Regions from separate parts of the Specibacter sp. NPDC057265 genome, predicted to be linked through region 2. Evidence: predicted binding sites of a transcription regulator. Region 2 holds the regulator's gene; the other holds the start of a gene.
What was found. Region 2 encodes Rex, which represses fermentation and respiration genes when NADH is low (regulators of the CRP and FNR family bind a similar motif). Its sites were predicted from a motif close to CTTGTGAANNNNTTCACAAG; they were not measured.

Region 1 (11,076 bases), on a different contig from region 2:
TGCCGTAGAGGTGGCCGTCCTGGACGCGCAGGGAGAAGAAGTCTGGGGCCATGATCTGGTTGAACAGCAGCAGGGCAACAAGTGCCACCACCGGCCAAAGGAGATGCCCGCGAAGAAAGGTTTTCATGATGTGGTTCCGCCTGCGATGGTTTCCATGAGGTCTGTGACACTGACGCTGTCATTGATGAGTTCGGCAATTTTTTCGCGGTCGCGCAGCACGGCGATGCGGTTGGACAGGCGGATCACTTCCTCCAGTTCTGCGGATATGAACAATATGGACATCCCGTCCTTGGCCAGCGAGAGCACCAGCTTTTGGATTTGGGTTTTGGCGCCAATGTCGATTCCGCGGGTGGGTTCATCCAGGATCAGCAGCTTCGGCGAGGTGATGAGCCAGCGCGCCAACAACACTTTTTGCTGGTTTCCGCCGCTGAGGTTGCGAATAAGCGAGTTGGGGTTGGCCGGGCGGATGTCCAGGGCCTTGATGTACTTGTCCGTCAGTTCATCCTGCTGGCGCCGCGGGATGCGGCGCAGCCAGCCGCGGCTGGCCTGCATGGCGAGCACAAGGTTGTCCCTGACCGACAGGTCCCCGATCAGACCTTCCTTCTTGCGGTCTTCGGAGCTGAAGGCAATGCCGGCGTCGATGGCATGGCGCGGAGCGCGGATCTTTGCCGGCGCCCCGGCAATGGTGAGGGATCCGGAGTCGTGCTTGTCTGCACCGAAAAATAGGCGCGCCAGCTCGGTGCGTCCGGAACCGAGCAGTCCGGCCAACCCGATGACCTCCCCGGGGTAAATGGAGAGGTTGAAGGGTTCTATGCTGCCCTTGCGTCCCACGCCGTCGGCGGCAATGACGGGCACGGCGTCGGAACCTGCGAGTTCACGCACGGCCGGGGGTTCGTCGTCCAGGGCGTCCAGGGCGTCGAGTTCCTTGCCGATCATTTTGGAAATCAAATCAAGGCGGGGCGTCTCACGGGTCATGTATTCGCCCACCAGCGCGCCGTTGCGCAGCACGGTCAACCGGTCTGAAATCTCGTAAATCTGTTCCAGGAAGTGGGAGACAAAAAGGATGGCCACACCTGAATCGCGCAGTTCCCGGATGACCCGGAACAGCTGCTTGACTTCACCGGCGTCGAGGGAGGAGGTGGGTTCGTCCAAAATCAAAACCTTGGCGTCCACCTCGACGGAGCGGGCAATGGCCACCAGCTGCTGCACCGCAATTGAATGGCTGGCGAGTTCAGAGCCGGGGTCAATGTCAAGGTGCATGCGGGAAAGGATTTCGCTTGCACGGGCGCGGACGGCCTTCCAATGGATGCGCCCGCCGCGGCGGGGTTCACGGCCCAGCAGGATGTTCTCCTCCACGCTCAAGTTCGAGCACAGATTCACTTCCTGGTAGACGGTGGAAATCCGGGCTTCCTGCGCCTGCGCGGGGGTATTGAACTGTTCTTCCTTGCCCAGCACAACAATTTTGCCTGAATCAATGCCGTAGACGCCCGTCAAGGCCTTGATCAGTGTGGATTTGCCGGCTCCGTTTTCGCCCATAAGGGCGTGGACCTCTCCTTGGAACAGGCGGAAATCCACCGAATCCAAGGCTTTGACACCGGGGAATTCGATGGAGATGCCCTCCATGGTCACCACTGGTATGTCTTCATTCATGGTGTTTCACCTTTGCTGAGGTGGGTGGACGGGCCTTCCCCGTCCACCCACGTTCTGCTGTTGTGGCTGGCGCTGGCGCTACTGTGAGCGTTGCAGGCCGCTCCGGATCAGTATTCGCGCTCCGGCAAGGCTGCCTTGGCCTGCTCGGAATCAAAGGTGGTTTCCTCGGTGACTACGCGTTCGGGAACGGTTTCACCGGCCACAACCTTCTTGGTCAGGTCCATCAGCTGGTCGCCCAGCAGCGGGTTGCACTCAACAATGAAGTTGATTTTGCCGTCCGCAGCAGCAGTCATGCCGTCCTTGGTGGCGTCAACTGAAATGATGGTGATGTCCTTGCCCGGCACCTTGCCGGCAGCTTCGATGGCTTCAATGGCGCCCAGCGCCATGTCGTCATTGTGGGCGTAGACAACGTCAATGGTGGGGTTGGACTTCAGGAATGCTTCCATGACCTGCTTGCCGCCGGAACGGGTGAAGTCACCCGTCTGGGACGCAATCATTTTGAACTTCGGCTCCGCCTTGATGACATCGGCAAAACCCGACATGCGGTCATTGGCCGGCGCTGCGCCAGTGGTTCCCTGCAGTTCAACAATGTTCACGTCCCCGGTGGCTGCTTCCTGGTCCTTGATCAGCCACTCGGCAGCCTTCTCACCTTCGAGAACAAAATCGGAGCCCAGGAATGTCTTGTACAGGGTCTTATCCGGTGAATCAATGGCCCGGTCAGTCAAGATGACGGGAATTTCCGCATCCTTGGCTTCTTTAAGGACTGTGTCCCAGCCGGACTCAACCACGGGCGAGAACGCAATCACGTCCACCTTCTGCTGAATGTAGGAGCGGATCGCCTTGATCTGGTTTTCCTGCTTTTGCTGGGCATCGGAGAACTTCAGATCAATTCCGGCTTCTTTAGCCGAGTCTTGCACGGACTTGGTATTGGCTGTCCGCCAGCCGCTTTCCGCACCAACCTGGGCGAAGCCCAGTGTGATGTCCCCGGAACCACCTGATCCTGCATTGTCGCCTGTGCCGCCACCGCAGCCGGTGAGGGCCAACGCTGCGGCGAGTCCCACGGCCACCAAAGATTTCTTGAACAACTTAACCTCCTGGTACGTCAGTCTCTCGCAGCAGAGGAAAAGTCCCAGGACTGTACCGTCGTTGCTACAAGAGCAGGCCATCGTGACCCGCGTCTCAATTGTTAGCGTTCACAGCTACTTTGTCAAGCGCCTGTGCAACGCCACTTGAATGTGACCTTCCCGCGACAATTCCTTTGGACGTAAATGGCGGTGTTCCGCGTCTTGCTGCGGAAGGGGCGAAAAATGGCCTAAGCGAAACAGATGCTCATTCGAGACCTTTGAGTCCTTGACGAGCCTCCTCGATTATGCAATTGTTAGCGTTCACAAGAGTTTTTTGCCGCCGCTGGCACGGCGCCGGTGCACCGTATCGAAGGGAAATCATGAAGGCGCAGGAATCCTACGTAATTGGCATTGACTACGGCACCCTGTCAGGGCGGGCCGTGGTGGTGCGGGTACGGGATGGGGCCGAGCTCGCCTCCGCCGTGGTGGAGTACCCCCACGCGGTGGTGGAGCGGTCGTTGCCCGGCTCCACGGACAAGCTGCCGCCGGAATGGGCGCTGCAGGTCCCGGAGGACTACCGCCAGGTATTGAAAAAGGCTGTCCCGGCCGCCGTCGCCCAGGCCGGGATCGACCCGGCGGATGTGGTGGGCATTGGCACGGACTTTACCGCCTGCACCATGGTCCCAACCACGGCGGATGGCACGCCCCTGTCGGAGCTGCCGCAGTGGGCCGGTGAACCCCACGCCTATGTGAAGCTGTGGCGCCACCATGCGGCCCAGCCCCAGGCGGAGCGCATCAATGAACTGGCCCGGTCCCGCGGGGAAAGCTGGCTGCCGCGCTATGGCGGGCTGATCTCCTCCGAATGGGAGTTCGCCAAAGGCCTGGAGATGCTGGAAGAAGCCCCCCAGGTGTATGCAGCCATGGACCATTGGGTTGAGGCCGCCGACTGGATAGTCTGGCAATTGACGGGGAGCTATGTCCGCAATGCCTGCACCGCCGGCTACAAAGGCATCCGGCAGGAGGGGCAGTACCCGGACGCGGCATTCCTTGCGGCCTTGAACCCGGACTTTGCCCGCTTTGTGGTGGACAAGGTGGAGCACCCCATCGGAAATCTTGGGGACCGCGCCGGTGGCCTCAGTGCGGAAGCGGCGGCCTGGACGGGCCTGCCCGAAGGCATCCCCGTTGCCGTGGGCAATGTTGATGCGCATGTCACTGCACCGGCCGCCAAGGCTGTTGAGCCCGGCCAGATGGTGGCCATTATGGGCACTTCCACCTGCCATGTCATGAGTTCGCGGGAACTGCGCGAAGTTCCGGGCATGTGCGGTGTGGTGGACGGCGGGATAGTGCCCGGCCTGTACGGCTACGAAGCCGGACAGAGCGGGGTGGGCGACATCTTTGGCTGGTTCATTAAAAATTCGTTGCCTGCGGCGTATGTGGACATGGCCGCCAAAAAGGGACTTGGCATCCACGAGTACCTGACCTCCCTGGCCGAACGCCAAAACATTGGTCAGCACGGGCTCGTCGCCCTCGACTGGCACAGCGGCAACCGTTCGGTGCTGGTGGACCATGAACTCTCGGGAGTGGTGGTGGGCCAGACCCTGGCCACCCGGCCGGAGGACGGGTACCGGGCGTTGCTGGAAGCCACCGCCTACGGGGCACGTGTCATTGTGGAAACCTTCAATGCCGCCGGAGTCCCGGTCACGGAATTTGTTGTGGCCGGTGGCCTCATGAAGAACCCCCTGCTCATGCAGATCTATGCCGATGTGCTGAACATGCCGCTGTCCACCATTGGTTCGAGCCAGGGCCCGGCCCTTGGCTCGGCCATCCACGCCGCCGTCGCGGCCGGCCTTTACCCGGACATCAGGGCCGCATCGGCCGCCATGGGCAGGCTGAACCGCGCCGTGGTGCAGCCCATCCCGGAGAATGTGGCCGCCTATGACGCCCTTTTCGCAGAATACCGTCTCCTCCACGACTACTTTGGCCGTGGCGCCAATGAGGTCATGCACCGTCTGAAGGCCATTGCCCGCGAAGCGCACCGCGACGTGCAAAAAGTTGCTGCGGGGGTGCAGGGATGAGCGGCACACCGGAAACCAAGGCCGCACGCACCGAACCCGGCCACGGCGCAACGCCGGAAACCCTGGCGGCCATCGCGGCCATCAGGACCGACCTTGTTCGTTTGCATGCCGAACTGGTCCGTTACGAACTCGTGGTGTGGACCGCAGGCAACATCTCGGCCAGGGTCCCCGGGGAGGAGCTGATGGTCATCAAGCCTTCCGGGGTGGACTATGACGATCTCACCCCGGAATCCATGGTGGTCACTGATCTTCACGGCACCCCCGTGGACCGCGGCTGGGGCAATCCCGCACTGACGCCGTCGTCCGACACCGCAGCGCATGCCTACGTGTACAGGCATCTGCCCGAAGTGGGCGGGGTGGTGCACACCCACTCCAGCTATGCGACGGCCTGGGCCGTGCGGGGCGAACCCATTCCCTGCGTACTGACCATGATGGGGGACGAATTTGGCGGGGAAATCCCCATTGGCCCCTTCGCCTTGATTGGTGACGATTCAATCGGCCGCGGCATTGTGCAGACACTGAAGGGATCGCGCTCGCCGGCCGTGCTCATGCAAAACCACGGGCCCTTCACCATCGGCGCCACCGCCAAGGCAGCTGTCAAGGCTGCGGTGCTGTGTGAGGAAGTGGCACGCACAGTCCACCTCTCCCGGGAACTGGGCCCCATGATTCCCATCGATGACGCCCACATTGACCAGCTCCATCAGCGCTACCAAAACGTCTACGGACAGTAATCCACCCACCGCCGTGCCTTGAAGGAATGAACATGTCTTTGCAGTTGAACAACTCCCTGTCCGGATACGAAGTCTGGTTCCTCACCGGAAGCCAGAACCTCTATGGCGAGGAAACCCTGCGCCAGGTCGCTGAGCAGTCGGCCGAAGTGGTCAAGACCCTGCAGGACTCCGCCGAGATCCCTGTCCGCGTGGTCTTCAAGGACGTGCTGAAGGATTCCGAGTCCATCCGCCGCGCAGCCATTGACGCCAACGCCGACTCGAAGGTCATTGGGCTCATTGCCTGGATGCACACCTTCTCGCCGGCCAAAATGTGGATCCGCGGGCTGAGCGAGCTGAACAAGCCGCTGCTGCACCTGCACACGCAGGCCAATGTGGCCCTGCCGTGGGCGGACATTGACTTTGACTTCATGAATTTGAACCAGGCCGCGCATGGCGACAGGGAATTCGGGTACATGCAATCGCGCATGGGCGTGGCCCGCAAGACCGTGGTTGGCCACGTGTCCAATCCTTTGGTGCGTGAAAAGATTGGCACCTGGACGCGCGCAGCCGCGGCCGTGGCCCAGATCCGGAGCCTGAAGGTTGCCCGCTTCGGTGACAATATGCGCAATGTGGCAGTCACCGAAGGAGATAAGACCGAAGCCGAAATCCGCTTTGGCGTCTCCGTGAACAGCTGGTCGGTGAACGAACTGGTGGAAGCTGTGGACGCCGCCTCGGAAGCCGATGTTGATGCCCTGGTTGAAGAATACCTGCGCCTGTACAACGTGGCACCGGAACTGCACCCCGGAGCCGCCCGCCATGACTCCCTGCGCTACGGCGCCAAAATTGAACTGGGCCTGCGCAGCTTCCTCGAGGCCGGGGACTTTGGTGCCTTCACCACCAATTTTGAGGATCTTGGCGGCCTGCGCCAGCTCCCGGGCCTGGCCGTGCAGCGGCTCATGGCCGACGGCTACGGTTTCGGGGCCGAGGGTGACTGGAAGACGGCAGTGCTCATCCGCGCCGCAAAGGTCATGGGGGAGGGGTTGCCCGGCGGAGCTTCCCTGATGGAGGACTACACCTATCACCTGGTTCCCGGGGAGGAAAAAATCCTGGGCGCCCACATGCTTGAGGTGTGCCCGTCGCTGACCACCACCAAGCCCTCGCTGGAAGTGCACCCCCTGGGCATTGGCGGCCGCGAGGATCCGGTGCGTTTGGTGTTCGACGCCGATCCCGGTGCCGGCGTGGTCGTCGCGCTTTCGGACATGCGCGAACGCTTCCGCCTCACAGCCAACAAGGTCCAGGTGGTGCCGTTGGATGAGCCGCTGCCGAATCTGCCTGTTGCCCGGGCCGTGTGGAAGCCGCTGCCGGACTTTGCCACCTCCGCCGCCGCCTGGTTGGAGGCGGGAGCCGCCCACCACACCGTCATGAGCACCGCCGTCGGCATCGAGGCTTTCCAGGACTTCGCCGACATCTTCGCGGCAGAGCTGCTGGTGATTGACGAAGACACCACCCAGCGCGGCTTCATGCGGGAAATCCGCTGGAACCAGGCCTACTACCGCCTGGCCCAGGGATTCTAGCGCCAGCTACCCGAAGCTGGCCGCAGCCTGGCACGCAGCAGCGTTCTTCCACCCTGGAGGGGCGCTGCTGTTTGTGCTTGGAGGTGAAAGCGCGCTGCACAAAACGCATGCCACCGGCCTGGTGCAGTAGGCTCCCGAGTGAAACCATCACCCTAGTGAAGGAGCAACCATGAACAAGGTTTTGATTATTGGTGGACACGGGAAAGTCGCCCTGTTACTGGCGCCATTGTTGCAGGAGGCGGGGATGGAAGTCACCTCCGTCATCCGCAACGCAGCCCACATTGATGATGTGGCCGCTGCCGGAGCCACTGCCGTGGTGCATGACGTCGCTTCCGCCTCAGTTGCGGAACTGGCCGATCTGCTGGCCGGCCAGGATGCCGTGGTATGGACCGCCGGAGCCGGCGGCGGCAGCCCCGAACGCACCTACGCCGTGGACCGGGACGCCGCCATCGCCTCCATGGATGCCGCAGCCGCGGCAGGGGTGCAGCGCTACGTCATGGTCTCCTATTTGGGCGCGGGCCAAGATCACGGCGTGCCGGAGGACAACAGTTTCCACGCCTACGCGCAGGCCAAGGCAGACGCCGACGCCCATTTGCAGAGCAGCCAGTTGGCGTGGACCATTGTTGCCCCCGGAGCGTTGACCTTGGCGGAGCCCACACACCGCATTGACCCCACCCCGGCGGCCGGGCGGCCGGAAGGGGCAGCCAATGAAACCTCCCGGGCCAACGTGGCACACGTCATCGCTGCAGTGTTGCAAACGCCCGGGACCATCATGCGCACCGTCGAGTTCAGTGACGGCGAAGTGCCCATTGCAGAAGCCTTGACGCGCTAGCAGGGGCAGCCGGCCCATAGGATAAACAGCGTGGAACAGCTGATATTGATCATTGGGCTCCTATTCGCCACCGTCCTTGCCGTGGGTCTGGGGGACAAGCTCCGGCTGCCCTATCCGGTCATCATGCTCATCATGGCCGGAGCGCTGACCTTCATCCCCGGCTTCCCGGATCTGAGCATTGACCCGGAACTGATCCTGCCCATCTTTTTGCCGCCGCTGCTCTTTGCCACCGCGCAGAAGAGCTCCTGGTCGGTGTTCCGGGTCAGGTGGCGCACGCTGCTGCTTTTGGCGGTGGCGCTGGTGGTGGTTTCCACGGCAGTTGTTGCCGGGGCCGCGTGGATCCTCATTCCCAGCGTGGGCATCCCTGCGGCAGTGGCCTTGGGAGCCATGTGCGCACCGCCGGATCCGGTGGCCGTGGAATCCATTGCCGGGCGCGTACACATGCCGCGCCGCCTGGTGACGGTGCTGCAAAGCGAGGGGCTTTTCAACGACGCCGCGGCCATTGTGATTTTTCAGGCCGCCGTGGCCAGCGCCATGGATGGGCAGACCTTTGGTCCTGGCGTGCTGGGCAGCTTCCTGGTGGGCGCAGCCCTTGCCATTGCCGTGGGCATGCTGATGGGCTGGGTGACCGCCGCCATCACCAAAATCATCACCTCCTCCACTGCGCGCAGCGCCGTGACGCTCATTGTCCCCTTTGGGGCCTATATTTTGGCCGAAGAGGTCCATGCCTCCGGGGTCATTGCCGTGGTGGTCACAGCACTGGAAATCAAGCGGCTTGCCCGCGCCGAGGATGCCACCGAGCGCATTACCCGCGCGGCATTCTGGGATGTGGTGGAGTTGCTGGCGACGGGTCTGGCGTTCGGCCTGGTGGGTTTGGAGGTCAGGGAAGTGATCCGCATGGAAGGGGCCGACATTTGGGCCATGCTGCCCCTGGCCATCAGTGTCAGCGTGCTGGTGATCCTGGTCCGCCTCCTGTGGTTTTCCCTGATGGCACTGTTTTCCCGCAGGGGTGGGGGCTCGCTGCCTCCCACCAGCTTCAAGGACGTCATCATTCTTAGTTGGTGCGGCATGCGGGGCCTGGCCACTTTGGCCCTGGCCTTGGCCCTGCCCACGGTGTTGCCCAGCGGTGAAGCATTTCCCGGCCGGCACGAGATCATCGTCGCGGCCTGCGCCGTGCTGCTGACCACCCTGGTGCTCCCCGGTTTGACCCTGCCCTGGTTGATGCGCGTTCTCAAGGCAACTGACGACGGCGTCCAGGAGCGTGAGGCCACCAAGCTCATGGCATGCCGCGCCCAGGAAGCAGCCGTGGCGGCTTTGCGGGACCATGCAATGATGGCCAATCTGCCGCCGGAAAAGACTGCCTGGCTCAAGTCCAAGATGCGGCGCCTGCGGGTGGATTTGCTGCAGGAGAACCTGGGCACCGGAGACGAGGTGGAACGCCGCCGCCGGGGCCGCGAACTGGTCATTGCCGCGCAGACCATTGCCCTGGATGCCGCCCGGACAGAAGTGCTGCTGGCCCGCAATGAAGCTGACACGGATCCGGAGGTTGCTGACAAAGTGCTGCGCCAACTTGATCTTCGCACCATGATCATGCCGGACTGAGATCTCTGGCGCCACACTGCCCGCCGGCGCCGCACTGCCCGCCGGCGGGCAGAGCGGCGCCGGCGGGGACCGCGGTGATGTCCTAGGCGGAGAGGGTGAGGGGTTGCTGGGTCCGCGCCGCTTCGGGACGGGCCAGGCCGTAGTGGTCACGGAGCGTTTTGCCGCTGTAGCGGGTGCGGAACAGTCCGCGTTCCTGCAGCAACGGGACCACCTTGTCAACAAAGTCGTCGAGGCCGCCCGGAAAGGTTGGCGGCATGATGTTGAAGCCGTCCGCAGCCCCCGTGGTGAACCACAGTTCAATCTCGTCGGCGACCTGGGCGGGAGTGCCGATGAACGTGAAATGTCCACGGGCGCCAGCCAACTTTTGGGTCAGCTCGCGAATGCTCAGGGATTCCTTTCTGGCCGCATCCACAATGAGTTTCTTGCGGCTCTGGGCCCCGTCCGTTCCCTCCGGAATCTCCGGCAGCTGGGCATCAAGGGGGTGGCCGGAGAGGTCAAAGTCCAGCTGCGCCGACAATTGGTGGACCCCATACTCCGGGTTGGCCAGGGAGTTCAGGAGCTCATACTTGGCACGGGCCTCCACTTCCGTGTCGGCAATGTAGGCGCTGATGCCTGGCAGGATCAACAGTTCATCGGGAGAGCGGCCAAAGGCACGCAGGCGGCCCTTCAAGTCCGCATAGAATTCGCGGGCGGATTCCACGCTTAGATGGGCGGTGAAGACCGCTTCGGCATGCCGGGCGGCGAACTCCTTGCCGGCCTCGCTGGAACCGGCCTGGACCAGCAGCGGATGGCCTTGAACGGGGCGTGGAAGATTAAGCGGACCCTTGACCTGGAAATGCCTGCCCTGATGGTCGATCGTGTTGATCTTTTCCGCGTCGCTGTAGATTCCGCTCTCCTTGTTGGCCACCACGGCGTCGTCGGCCCAGCTGTCCCACAGGGCCTTGGCCGTTTCGAGAAACTCGTGGGCCCTTTCATAGCGCACGGTGTGGGCGGGACGGTTTTGTAGATTGAAATTCTGCGCTTCTTCCTGGCCGGCAGAGGTGACAATGTTCCAGCCGGCCCGGCCGCCGCTGATCCGATCCACTGAGGCCAGCGCCCGGGCCAACGAATACGGTTGGTTGTAGGTGGTTGAGGCAGTGGCGATCAGCCCGATCCGCTCGGTGGCTGTTGCCAGGGCCGAGAGCAGGGTGAGGGGTTCGAAGGAGCTGTGGGCGTTGTACCGGATGTTGCTTGAGATGGCCAGGCCGTCCGCTAAAAACAAAGAATCGAGTTTGCCCCGTTCGGCGGTCCTGGCGATGTTGATGTAGTGCTCAAGACCCTGCTCCGCCTGGGGGTCCACGTCCGGGTGGCGCCATGAAGCCTCATGGTGTCCGGTGCCGTGGATGAAGGCGTTCAGGTGCAGTTCGCGGGGTTTCTTTTCATTGGTCATGATCAGTTCCTTAAGGGGTCGTTGAGGCGAAAAGGTGTACTAGCCGTTGATGGAGGTGCGCCAGCGGGAGAAATGCCGTTCGGCGGCCACCAGGGCAAGGTTGACCAGCAGTCCCAGGAGGGAGACCGTGAGAATGCCGG
Region 2 (11,076 bases):
CGCGGCGGGACTGGATCAGCTGCAGCACCGACATGGCAAAGGTGATGGTGAACAGCGCCGAGGACAGCACCGCAATGGAGACGTGAATGACTATCCAGTAGCTTTGCAGGGCCGGGACCAGATGGCCCACGGGTGTCCAGAAGGACACCGACGCCGCCACAATCATCAACAGCACCAGGCTCACCACAAAGGTTCCCAAAAAGCGCAGATCCCGGCGGCTGAGGACCAGCAGGAACACCAGGGCCACTGTGAAGGAGCCGGTGGTGCAGAATTCGTACATATTGCCCCACGGCACGCGCCCTGCCGCCAAGCCACGGAACAACACGGCCAGGCCCTGGACCACCACTGCCACCACCGTCAGCGCCACGGCCACCCGGGCCACGGTGCGCTTTTTCCCGCCGTAGCGCATGGTGTCGCCGGCCGTCACGCCGTCGGAACCGCCATGGGTCTTGCTGCTGGGGCGTGCTGCCCGCCCCTGGGGACCTGCCCCCAGGCCCTGCGCAGCGGAGGAGGCCGCACCGGCGGATGCACCCACCAGGGCGGTGTCCGAACGTGCGAAGGCTGCCGCGGTGTCAGCGTCGGCCATGCCCTTTTTGACTGTTTGGCTGAACGTCACCAGGTCCCAGACATAGGCGCCCAAGGCCACGGCGTAGGCCAGCCCGGCAACGAGCATGAGCTGCTCACTGAGCAGGGCAAAGCCTTCATTGATCTCTGACATTACTGGTCCTTACTTGCTGACGTCCGTACGGAGCCGTCGGTGGTTGGTGATTGTTCTCCATTTTGCCCCGTTGCCGGTGTTGCCACCAGCCACTTGGCCTGCAAAGCCTTGTTAATGGCGTTGTACTCGCCGGCGAGGCGGTGGTCCTCACCGCGGGCCAGCAGGCCAAACTCCACCATGGTGCGTCCGTCGGGGTGGTTGCCCGTGCGGACCCAGACCCGGCGCCTGTTCAGGAACAACGAGGCGATGAGACCGGCAATGGCCAGGATTGTGAACACCAGCACGTACACCTGGCCCGGGTCGTGGCGGATGTCCAGGGCGGCAAAGCGCTTGATGCCGTCAAAGCTGATGGTTCCATTGCCCTCCGGCAACGTGTAGCTTTGCCCCGGGGCCAGGGTAATGCCGCCGCTGTCAAGGTTCCGGGAGTTGATTTCAGTCATTCCCGAGGTGTCGAGCGTGAAGACATTGCGGGGCACCCCGCTGTCAAGGCCAAGGTCCCCCGTGTAGGCGTTCAGGTTCAGCTGCGGGTTGAAGGGGTCCGGGTCGGATCCGAACGCCACGCCCTGTTCGTCAACGAGTGCCGTGGGCAAAAAGAAGCCCACAAAGCCCAGCTGATTGGGCTTGGCGTCGGGGACCTTGATCACCATGAGCGAGGTGTAGGCGCCGTCGGTGGGAATGGTGATGACCGGGCCCTGGAAGGCAACATTGCCCTCCCCGTCCTTGATGGTCACGATGGGCGCGTAGCCGTTGCCCACCAGGTACAGATTGGTGCCACCCACCGACACGGGTTCATTGACCTTCAGCGTCCGCGTCTGCGCTTCGGCGCCGGAGCCCTCCTTCAAGGACAGGGTGGCGTTGAAGTCCAGGGGCTGGCCGTAGTGGGCAGTGGTGGACCTGTCATATTTGACCACCAGCCGGTCCAGCTGCGCCGAGTACGGGCTCAACCTGTCCTCGGCAAAACTGGCGCCGGGGGTGAAGGTGTCGTAGCCGGAGAGGGTGTTGACGAACGTTTCACCCTCGACCAGCACGCGCTGCCCGCTGTAGCCAAACAATCCGCTGATGGCCACGGCACCCAGAATGCCAATCATGGCGGTGTGGAACACCAGATTGCCCACTTCCTTCAGGAAGCCGATTTCCGCCCCCACGGACGGGCGTTCGCCGTCCAGGTCTCGGATGTCCACGCGGTACCGGCGGGATTTGAGGATGGCCGCGGCGTCCTTGACCGCCGCATGCGCGTCAATGCCGCTGCCGGCGGGAATCTCCACCGTGCCGTATTCGGCAAGCTGGGACAGGCGCCGGGGCGTGCGCGGCGGCGCCGAGCGCATGGCTTTCCAGTGGATCTTGGCCCGGGGCAGCACGCACCCCACCAGGGAGGTGAACAGCAGCAGGTAAATGGCCGCGAACCACGGTGAGGAGTAGACGTCAAAGAGCTTGAACCAGTCCATGATGGGCCCCGAGGTGGGGTTGTCCTTCAAGTACTGCGTCACTTCCGACGGCGCCGAAGGCCGCTGCGGGAACAAGGAACCGGGCACTGCCGCCACCGCCAGCAGCAGCAGCAGCAACAGCGCCGTGCGCATGCTGGTGAGCTGCCGCCAAGCCCAACGAAGCATGCCGGTGAAGCCCAGCTGCGGCAGGGTGACGCTGCTGCCGGAGGTACCTCCGGCAGCAGCTGGGGGAGCTTGCTTTGTGGCTTCTTCCACCGCTGTCTCTTTCATTAGATGGGCAATCTCACTTCATTGGCGAACCACGACTGCAACTCGTTGATCCAGCTCCCCCACAGGCCCGAGACCATGAGCAGGCCCAACACGATCAACATGCCGCCGCCAAAGTACTGCAGTCCGCGCCGATGCCTGCGGAAGAACGCCAGGGCGCCGAGCCCCTTGCGGGCGCCGAGGGCAATGAACAAAAAGGGCAGACCCAGCCCCAGGCAGTACACAAAGGTCAAAAATGCGCCCCTGTAGGCATTGGCGCCGCCGGAAAACGCCAGCAGCTGCACGGCGCTGAAAGTGGGGCCAATGCAGGGCGCCCAGCCCAGTCCAAAGGTTACGCCCAGAATGGGCGCACCCCACAGTCCCGCCGGTGGTTTCGCATGGATTTTTGCCTCGCCCTGGAACCAGCCCCGGCCGCCCAGGAACACAAAGCCCATCACCATCACCACCAGACCCAGCAGCTGCGTCACCCAGGCGGCGTCCGGGCCCATGAGCCAGGCACCGAGTTGGCCAAAAACGGCACCCATCAAGACGAACACCACGGAAAAGCCCAGCACAAAGAGGGCAATGCCGGCGAACATCCGGCCACGGCGCTGATCCTGCAAATCCGCACCACTGAGTCCGCTGACATAACCCAAATAGCCAGGGACCAGGGGCAGGACGCAGGGGGACAAAAAGGAGACCAGCCCGGCCAGGAGGGCCACGGGCATCGCCAGCAGCATGGAGCCGCTGAGCACAGTCTCAGCAAAGGGATTGTTCATGGCCCGGAGATGCCCTCAGGCTTCCGCGAGCGCGCTGGTGAGCAGGGCCTTCAGCGTGCCCTTTTCCGCGACGCCCAAAACCCTGGCCGACACCCGTCCCTGCTTGTCCAGCACCAAGGTGGTGGGGACGGCCGACGGCGGCACGAACTTGGTCATGGCCAGCAGCACGCCGCCGTCCTTGTCCACAATGCTGGGGTAGTCCAGGCCAAAGTTGCGTTCAAACGCCTCCGCGGTGGCCTTCTCATCGCGGACGTTCACGCCCAAGAATTGTGCGCCCTGTGGCGCGAATTCCATGTGGAGGGCTTGCAGATCGGGGGCCTCCAGGCGGCATGGGGCGCAGGCGGCGTACCAAAAGTTCAACACCGTCACCTGGCCGGCAAAGTCCGCCGAATCCACCGTTTCCCCAGTGAACAAGGTGGCCTTGAACTCCACCGGAGCCATCCTGTCGGCGGCGCCGAACTCGGTGACGGAGCCGTCGCCGGCAATGTAGTTTTTGTTGTCTCCCGCATTGGCCTGTTGGGCCAGCGGGTCATCGCTGGTGCAGGCAGCCAGGGCAAAGGCCATGACGGCGCCACCGGCGGCAAAAAACGATCTGCGGCTCATCGAGGAATTCAAGGCCAGTCTTTCATTTCTCATATCTTGAAGCCATCGCGCAGGCGCAGACATGGCATTATGTTCTACGCTACGTCGAATAGCTGATTGTCAGCTGTGTGCGCGGGCCTCATGCGCCGGGGGTGGTGGCCGCGCCGGGGAGCAGCGCCGCGGCCGGTTCACTGTAGTTGACCCCCACAATGTCATCGCCTTCAAAGCTCAGAGAGGTGAGCGAGGCCAGCGTGCATTCCCTGTTGCGGGGATCGTGCCACAGGCGCCTGCCCTCGGCGCTGCGCCGCGTGGACCAGATGGGCAGCTGGTGGCTGACCATGACGGCCTGCGCGCCGTCCCCGCCCAATTCATACGCACGACGCCGGGCATCCCGCGCCGCCTCGAGCATGCGTTGAGCCTGGGCTGCGTACGGCTCCCCCCAGGAGGGCCGCAAAGGATTGGTGAAGTGGCGCCAGTGCCGTGGCCTGCGCAGTTCCGCGCGGTTGACCTTCATCCCCTCAAAGTGGTTTTCCGCCTCAATGATGCGCGGGTCGGTGACGATTTCCAGCCCCAGCGCGGTGGCCAGGGGCTGGGCTGTTTCCTGGGCCCGGGTGAGCGGGGAGGCCACCAAATAAACGGGGGCGCCGCCGCCGTTGTTTTGAATTTCCCGGAAGTGCTCGGCCACCATCACCGCCATGGCCTGGCCGCGTTCGGAAAGGTGGAATTCAGGGAGCCGGCCATAGAGCACGCCATCGGGGTTAAAAACCTCGCCGTGGCGCAGGAGGTGAACAGTTACAGGGGACATGGGAACCAGTTTCTCAAAGTTGCACAGCAAGGGGTTAATCCAGGGATTCAAAAGTTTTTCAGCCAGCAGGGAATATTAGATGCAAACGCATGCTTATGCCCTGTGAAGGATCACCACCACGGAGATCCTGCCATCGTGTAGGAAAACAATTCAAGGAGCATTCCCATGTCAGCAATCACCATTGAATCAACCGGACTCGCCCAGGGCACCTGGAACCTCGACGCCTCACACAGCACGGTGGGCTTCGTCGTCCGCCACGCGGGCATCTCCAAGGTCCGCGGCCAGTTCACCGACATTGCCGGCGAACTCACCCTCGGCGCGACCCTGTCCGACTCCTCCGTCACCGCCACCATCCAGGCAGCCAGCTTCAACTCCGGCGACGCAGGCCGCGACGGCCACGTCAAGGGTGCCGACTTCCTGGACGTCGAGACGTTCCCCACCCTGACCTTTTCCTCCACTGGCATCTCCGGTGACAGCGAAGACTTCGAACTCACCGGTGAGCTCACCATCCACGGCGTCACCCAGACCGTGACCTTCAAGGGCGAATTCAACGGCGTGGCCGTTGACCCCTTCGGCGCCACCCGCGCCGGCTTCGAAGCCAAGACAGTCATCAGCCGCAAGGAATTCGGCCTGACCTGGAACGCAGCGCTGGAGGCCGGCGGCGTGCTGGTCTCGGACAAGGTCACCATCACCTTGGACGTGGCCTTCGTCAAGGCAGCCTAGTCAGCACCCGCCGCGGCCCGCTGGCCTAAAACGCCGCCGGGGTAAGCAAAATGCCGGTCCGCACCTGTGTGCGGGCCGGCATTTTTTGTGCATTCCCGCCGGCTCCCGGCACGCCAGGGCACCTCTTCACCCGGCACGGCAGCGGGCGCGCGGGAGGTCGCGTAGGGTTTAAGGAAAGCCGCAGGCGCCAGGCAGCGCATTGCCTGCGTCCCAGGCGGTGCAGCCCGTCTGCCGTGCAAGGTCCAACAGGAGTGAGGGAGCAGCAGTCATGACCACCCCCGGTGAAGAATCACCAGAGCGTCCCGCCATTGACTCCAGTTACGGTGAAATTGCTCCCGGCGTCCCGCGGTACGGTCAATACGCCCCGGCAGGCTGGGAGCCGCCGCAGGAAATCCAGGACGCGCAAAAGGCGGCCCTGGCGGGGCGGAACATTGCTCCTGCCCCCTCCTACCCCGGCTTTGGCGGCGGCCAGCCCGGCACGTCAACCATGCCCGCAGCCATTCCAGGCAAGGTCCTCACCGGCGCCCGGCTGATCATGCTTGCCGGCGTCATCCAGGCAATGTCGGTGATTGCGCTGCTCGCAGTGCTGTTCGTGCCCACGTTGAAGGCCTCCGTGATCGAGGTGCTGCAAAGCAGCATGGCCGCCACCCCCGCCATGGCCGACGCCTACGCGGACCCGGCACTGGTCAATGCCGCACTCGTGGTGGCCTTTGTCATCAGCCTGGCCATGGCCGTGGTTTACTTTTGGCTGGCCCGGGCCATCCGCCGCGGAGCAGGCTGGGCACGCACCACCGCGCTGGTGCTGGGCATCTTGTCCATCACCTTTTTGGTGCAGCCCAACCCCCTGGCCATTGCGCAGATCCTGTTGGGGCTGGTGGGGGTTTTCCTGCTCTACCGCTCCCCCGCCAAGGAGTTCTTTGCCGCAGAAAAGTCCCGCCGCGGCGGGCGCTGATGCCGTGACACTGCCCTGAACCAGACCCAACGCCCCGCCGCAGCAGTCAGGCGCCGGGGCGTTCCTGTTCCAGGACCGTTTCCTGCATCCGCTGGGCATGATAGGCAAGGATCTGCAGTTCCGTGGCCATGTCCACCTTGCGCAGGTTCACATGCTCCGGGGTGCTCAGGGCCACGGGAGCGAAGCTGAGGATGCTGTGGACCCCGGCCGCCACCACCCGGTCGCAGATGGACTGTGCCACGGCTGCGGGCAGGGCCAAAACCACCATATTGGCCCGCGTGGACTTGAGCACCGACTCCAAATTGGCCACATCGCTGACGCGCAGCCAGCCAATTTCGGTGCCCACCACCATTTGGTCGGCGTCCAGCAGCGCAGCGACGTGGAAACCGCGGGATTCAAATCCTGCGTAGCGGGCCAGGGCACGGCCCAGGTTGCCGGCCCCCACAATGGCAACCCGCCATTCCTGGGTCAATCCCAGGGCCTGGACAATGCGCCGGCTCAGGGTTGCCACGTCATAGCCCACCCCGCGGGTGCCGTAGGAGCCCAAGTGGGACAGGTCCTTGCGGACGTTGGCGGAGCCGACGCCGGCTGATTCGGCCAGCGCTTCGGAGGACACGCTCACCGCGCCCTCAGCGAGCAGGGCATTCAAGGTGCGCAGGTACAGGGTCAAGCGTGAGACCGTTGCAGGCGGCAGCTCGGGGCCGGGCTGGGCCTTGCCCTCCTGCGATGTCTGCAGTGCCATTAAATCACTCTCCACCTTCTCAGGCCACGGCCGCTCGCAATGACTTCACGAGGGCGTCAACACGCCCGCCAGGGTCTGCCTCAACTCTAAGTCGTGGGCGGTTCAGTGCCAAAAGCAAGACGCGCCACGACTAGTGCCCGCCGCCCAGGGACGTCAAAATGGCGCGCAGACGCTCCGGATCAATGTGCCAAAAGTCCCGGGGCACGCCGTCCACCAGCACCACGGGGATTTCCTCCCCATAGCGGGCCCCCAGCTGCGCATCCTGGGCAATGTCCACTTCATCCCACGCCAGCCCCAGCTCGCCACTGACCTGGGCCACCACGGTCCGGGCGTTCTCGCAGAGGTGGCAGCCGGCTTTGGTCAGCAACTGCACCGTGGGAGAAGTTGCCGGCGGGACGGGCTGGGAAGGCAAAGGATCCATGCCTGCAACGGTACGCCAACGAAAGTTTCCCCACAGTCCCCCCGCCGCAGCCGGTGGCGGGCACAGGGGCATGCATTGACTAGACTCGTTGCATGCCCGACGCGATCCTTGACAGAGCCGAGACCTCCTCGACTACTGTGCAGCACCTTGGCGAGGCGGCTTTCTTCGACGTGGACAACACCATGATGGAGGGCGCAAGCCTGTTCCATGTGGCCCGCAAAATGTACCAAAAGCGTGCCTTTACGCTCCACGACGCAGCGGGTTTTGCCTGGAAACAAGCCAAGTTCATCCTGCGCGGCGAGAACATGAGTGATGTCCATTCCATTCAGGATTCCGCCCAAAAACTGGCCGCCGGCATCAGCGCCGAGTTCATTCGCGAAATTGGCGGCGAGGTCTACGACGAGATGATCGCCTCCAAAATCTGGCCCGGAACCAAGGCCCTGGCCGATGAACACCTAAGCACCGGGCGTCAGGTGTGGCTGGTGACTGCCACTCCCGTTGAGGTCGCCGGGGTGATGGCCGAGCGCCTGAACCTCACCGGTGCGCTGGGGACTGTGGCCGAAATTGAGGACGGACACTACACCGGGCGCCTCGTGGGGGAAATTCTGCACGGTGCCGCAAAGGGCCGCGCCGTGAAGGAACTGGCCCTGGCGCAGGGACTGGATTTAAAGCGCTGCTGGGCCTACAGCGACTCCTTTAATGACATCCCCCTGCTCATGGCGGTGGGCCACCCGGTGGCCATCAACCCCGACGGGCAGCTGCGCCGGCACGCCAGGGACAACAACTGGCCCATCTACGACTTCCGTTCAGGCCGGCGGGCCGCCACCTGGGGTTTGCGGGCCGCCACGGGTGCCGGCGTCGTCTATGGTTTGTGGCGCGGCGTATCCATGATGCGCAGGCGCTGACTGCGGCGGCTCCCCACCGGCCGCAACAAAAACACCCGCCCACCCGGCAAAGGGTGAACGGGTGCTTTACGCAATAAGAAGTTCTACTTCTTATTGCGACGCTGGTGGCGTGTCTTGCGAAGCTGCTTGCGGTGCTTCTTCTTGGACATCCTCTTGCGGCGCTTCTTGACTACTGAACCCATGAAAGTTCCTCACAAACTGCATAGAACAGCCTCGAAGAGGCCGTAAACGATTAGGTCGACCGATCGCAGGAATCGGTCAAAGCCGAAAATGGATCTTTCCTAGGGTACCGCCTTTACCCTGTATGCACCGAACCGGGCCGTCCCTGGCCTTCTGTGCCCTGCACCACGCCCGTCCCGCGACGGGGCGCGGGGTTCACCACCGTTTTCGCCGGAACTAGCTGGCGGCGGTGCGGCGCGTGCGGGACGCCTGCGCCAATTTGCCCAGCACCTCCACGGTGATGCCCCAGTCCATGCAGGCATCCGTCACGCTTTGGCCGTACACCAGATTGGCGGTGCCGGCAGCGACCTCCTGAACGTTCAGGCCCTGCGCCCCACCCACCAGGAAGCTCTCCAGCATGACCCCGGCAATGGTGTGGGCCGAGGTGTCAGCGGACTCCAGCTGCGCGGCAATGTCCAGCGCCACTTCGGCCTGGCGGTGATGGCTTTTGCCGGAGTTGGCATGGCTGGCGTCCACAATGAGTCGCGGGTTGACGCCAGCCGCAGCGGCAAGGCCTGCCGCCTGCGCCACGTCCCCGGCCCGGTAGTTGGGCCCCTTGCGTCCCCCACGCAGGATCACGTGCGCGTCCCTGTTCCCGGCCGTGCTGACCAGTGCCGCCCGGCCGTCGGCGTCGATCCCGAGGAAGGACTGCGCCGCGCCGGCGGCATTGCAGGCGTCAAGTGCCACCTGCAGATCACCATCGGTGCCGTTCTTGAATCCCACCGGCATGGACAAGCCCGAGCTTAATTGACGGTGGATCTGACTTTCGGTGGTTCTGGCGCCAATGGCACCCCAGGAGATGAGGTCGGCGGTGTACTGCGGGCTGATGGGCTCCAGGAACTCCGTGGCAGTGGGCAGCCCCAGGGCGGCCACGTCACGCAGGAAGGTCCGGGCCAGGTGCAGCCCTGCCCCCACATCGTGGCTGCCGTCCAGGGCCGGATCGTTGATCAGGCCCTTCCAGCCAACGGTGGTGCGCGGCTTTTCAAAGTAGGCGCGCATCACAATGAGCAGATCCTCCTCATGCGCCGCAGCCACTGCAGCCAGGCGGCGGGCGTAGTCCAGGCCGGCGCGGGTGTCATGAATGGAGCAGGGCCCCACCACCACCAGGAGCCTGTCGTCCACACCATCCAAAATGGCCCGGACCTCCTCCCGTCCCCGTTCGACGACGCCTGCCAGCTGCGCGTCCAAGGGCAGCTGCGCCAGCAGTTGCGCCGGTGAGGGCAGCGAGGTGAACTGGCTGATGCGTAAATTGGCGGTATTGGCTGGATTGGCTGGATTGGCTGGATTGGCTGCGGGGCTGGCTGCGGTGATGCTCATGGGGCGGGGTCCTTAGCTGGGCTGATGGCGGACCCCCTTCTCAGAAGCCCGCCGGAAATGGCGAAGGACAGAGAAAAATTTCTCTGTCCTGTGGGCTCTGAAGGAAAATTGGATGCGTGTCAGTGAGACGCGGGCCCCTCCAGAGCCAACGAAAAATACGCATACCAACGGTTTGTCATGCCCACACCATAGGCAGATAATCAGCCAGCCAGCAAATTGGCCAGGTAATGCAGCTGTTCCACCCGGTGGTGCTCCTGCCCGCCCTCATGGTTGTTGAAAGGGTAAAACTCGATGTTTTTAGCCGGGTTCCGTCCCGATTTGGACCCGTAGGCGTTGTAGGAGGCGTAGACGGTGGACGGCGGGCAAATGTCGTCCCTGCCGGCGGCCGAATAAAGCGCCGGGGCCGTGCAGCGGCTGGCAAGGTGCACGCCGTCGTAATAATTGAGCACTTCGAGCACCTGCCCATGCCGGTGGCGGTGGCGTTGCAGGAAGTTCGCGATTTCCGGGTACGGCCCCCTGACGGCCAGGTCAATGGCGCGGGGAAAATCCTGCAGGAAGGGAACGTCGCTCAGGGTGGCGATGACGCCGTCGAGCCGACCGGCAGCCAATCCGGAGGCGGCAATGGCCAAACCTCCGCCCTGGCTGATGCCCGCCAAAATGACCTTGCCGGCATCCACCCCGGGATGCTGTTGCGCGGCCTCAATGGCGCGGAAGGCGTCGACGTAGACGCGGCGGTAGTAGTAGCTTTCCCGGCTGGCAATGCCGCGGGTCATCAGACCGGGATGGGCCACATCGCCGGCGGACAGGTGCGGATCCGGGGTCTCCCCCAGGATCCCGCCGTAGCCCTGGCCGCGGGTGTCCATGATGAAGTGTGCGTAGCCGGCCTGCGCCCAGGCGGTGTCCTGCTGAATGAGGCCGCGGCCCCCGGAATAGCCCACGTACTGCACCACCACGGGCAGCTTTGCGCCGGGCGTGCGGTTGGCGGGAAGATGCAGCCACGCCTTGATGCGGTCCCCGCCGTAACCGGAAAAAGCCACGTCAAAGCTGTCAATGACCGTGAGCAGGTTCTCTGCCGGCACATAGCTGGGGGCCAGGTCAAAGGTGCGGGCCTGGGCCAGGGTGTCATCCCAGTAGCTGTCAAAGTCCGCAGGCTCCGTGAGGGTCGAGGAGTACCCTTGCAGTTCCTCAAGGGGCAAATCAAACTGGGGCATGAGGCGGATTC

Region 1: the regulator Rex is predicted to act here: its motif matches at 3,023-3,042, upstream of araB (ribulokinase).

The regions. Positions count from the first base shown of each region.
Region 1 is NZ_JBHUYE010000004.1:136,480-147,555, forward strand. It holds gene ACFUCV_RS04875 (ABC transporter permease) at 1-127, opposite strand, end outside; gene ACFUCV_RS04880 (sugar ABC transporter ATP-binding protein) at 124-1,650, opposite strand; gene ACFUCV_RS04885 (ABC transporter substrate-binding protein) at 1,758-2,735, opposite strand; gene araB (ribulokinase) at 3,095-4,789, shown strand; gene ACFUCV_RS04895 (L-ribulose-5-phosphate 4-epimerase) at 4,786-5,520, shown strand; gene araA (L-arabinose isomerase) at 5,553-7,073, shown strand; gene ACFUCV_RS04905 (NAD(P)H-binding protein) at 7,243-7,905, shown strand; gene ACFUCV_RS04910 (Na+/H+ antiporter) at 7,936-9,507, shown strand; gene ACFUCV_RS04915 (LLM class flavin-dependent oxidoreductase) at 9,590-10,936, opposite strand; gene ACFUCV_RS04920 (ABC transporter permease) at 10,976-11,076, opposite strand, start outside.
Region 2 is NZ_JBHUYE010000019.1:420-11,495, forward strand. It holds gene ccsB (c-type cytochrome biogenesis protein CcsB) at 1-718, opposite strand, end outside; gene ACFUCV_RS12275 (cytochrome c biogenesis protein ResB) at 718-2,433, opposite strand; gene ACFUCV_RS12280 (cytochrome c biogenesis CcdA family protein) at 2,433-3,188, opposite strand; gene ACFUCV_RS12285 (TlpA family protein disulfide reductase) at 3,204-3,791, opposite strand; gene ACFUCV_RS12290 (histidine phosphatase family protein) at 3,910-4,575, opposite strand; gene ACFUCV_RS12295 (YceI family protein) at 4,741-5,298, shown strand; gene ACFUCV_RS12300 (hypothetical protein) at 5,567-6,250, shown strand; gene ACFUCV_RS12305 (redox-sensing transcriptional repressor Rex) at 6,297-6,992, opposite strand; gene ACFUCV_RS12310 (glutaredoxin family protein) at 7,123-7,413, opposite strand; gene ACFUCV_RS12315 (HAD family hydrolase) at 7,506-8,318, shown strand; gene ACFUCV_RS12320 (30S ribosomal protein bS22) at 8,402-8,500, opposite strand; gene ACFUCV_RS12325 (3-deoxy-7-phosphoheptulonate synthase) at 8,715-9,854, opposite strand; gene ACFUCV_RS12330 (acetylxylan esterase) at 10,055-11,065, opposite strand.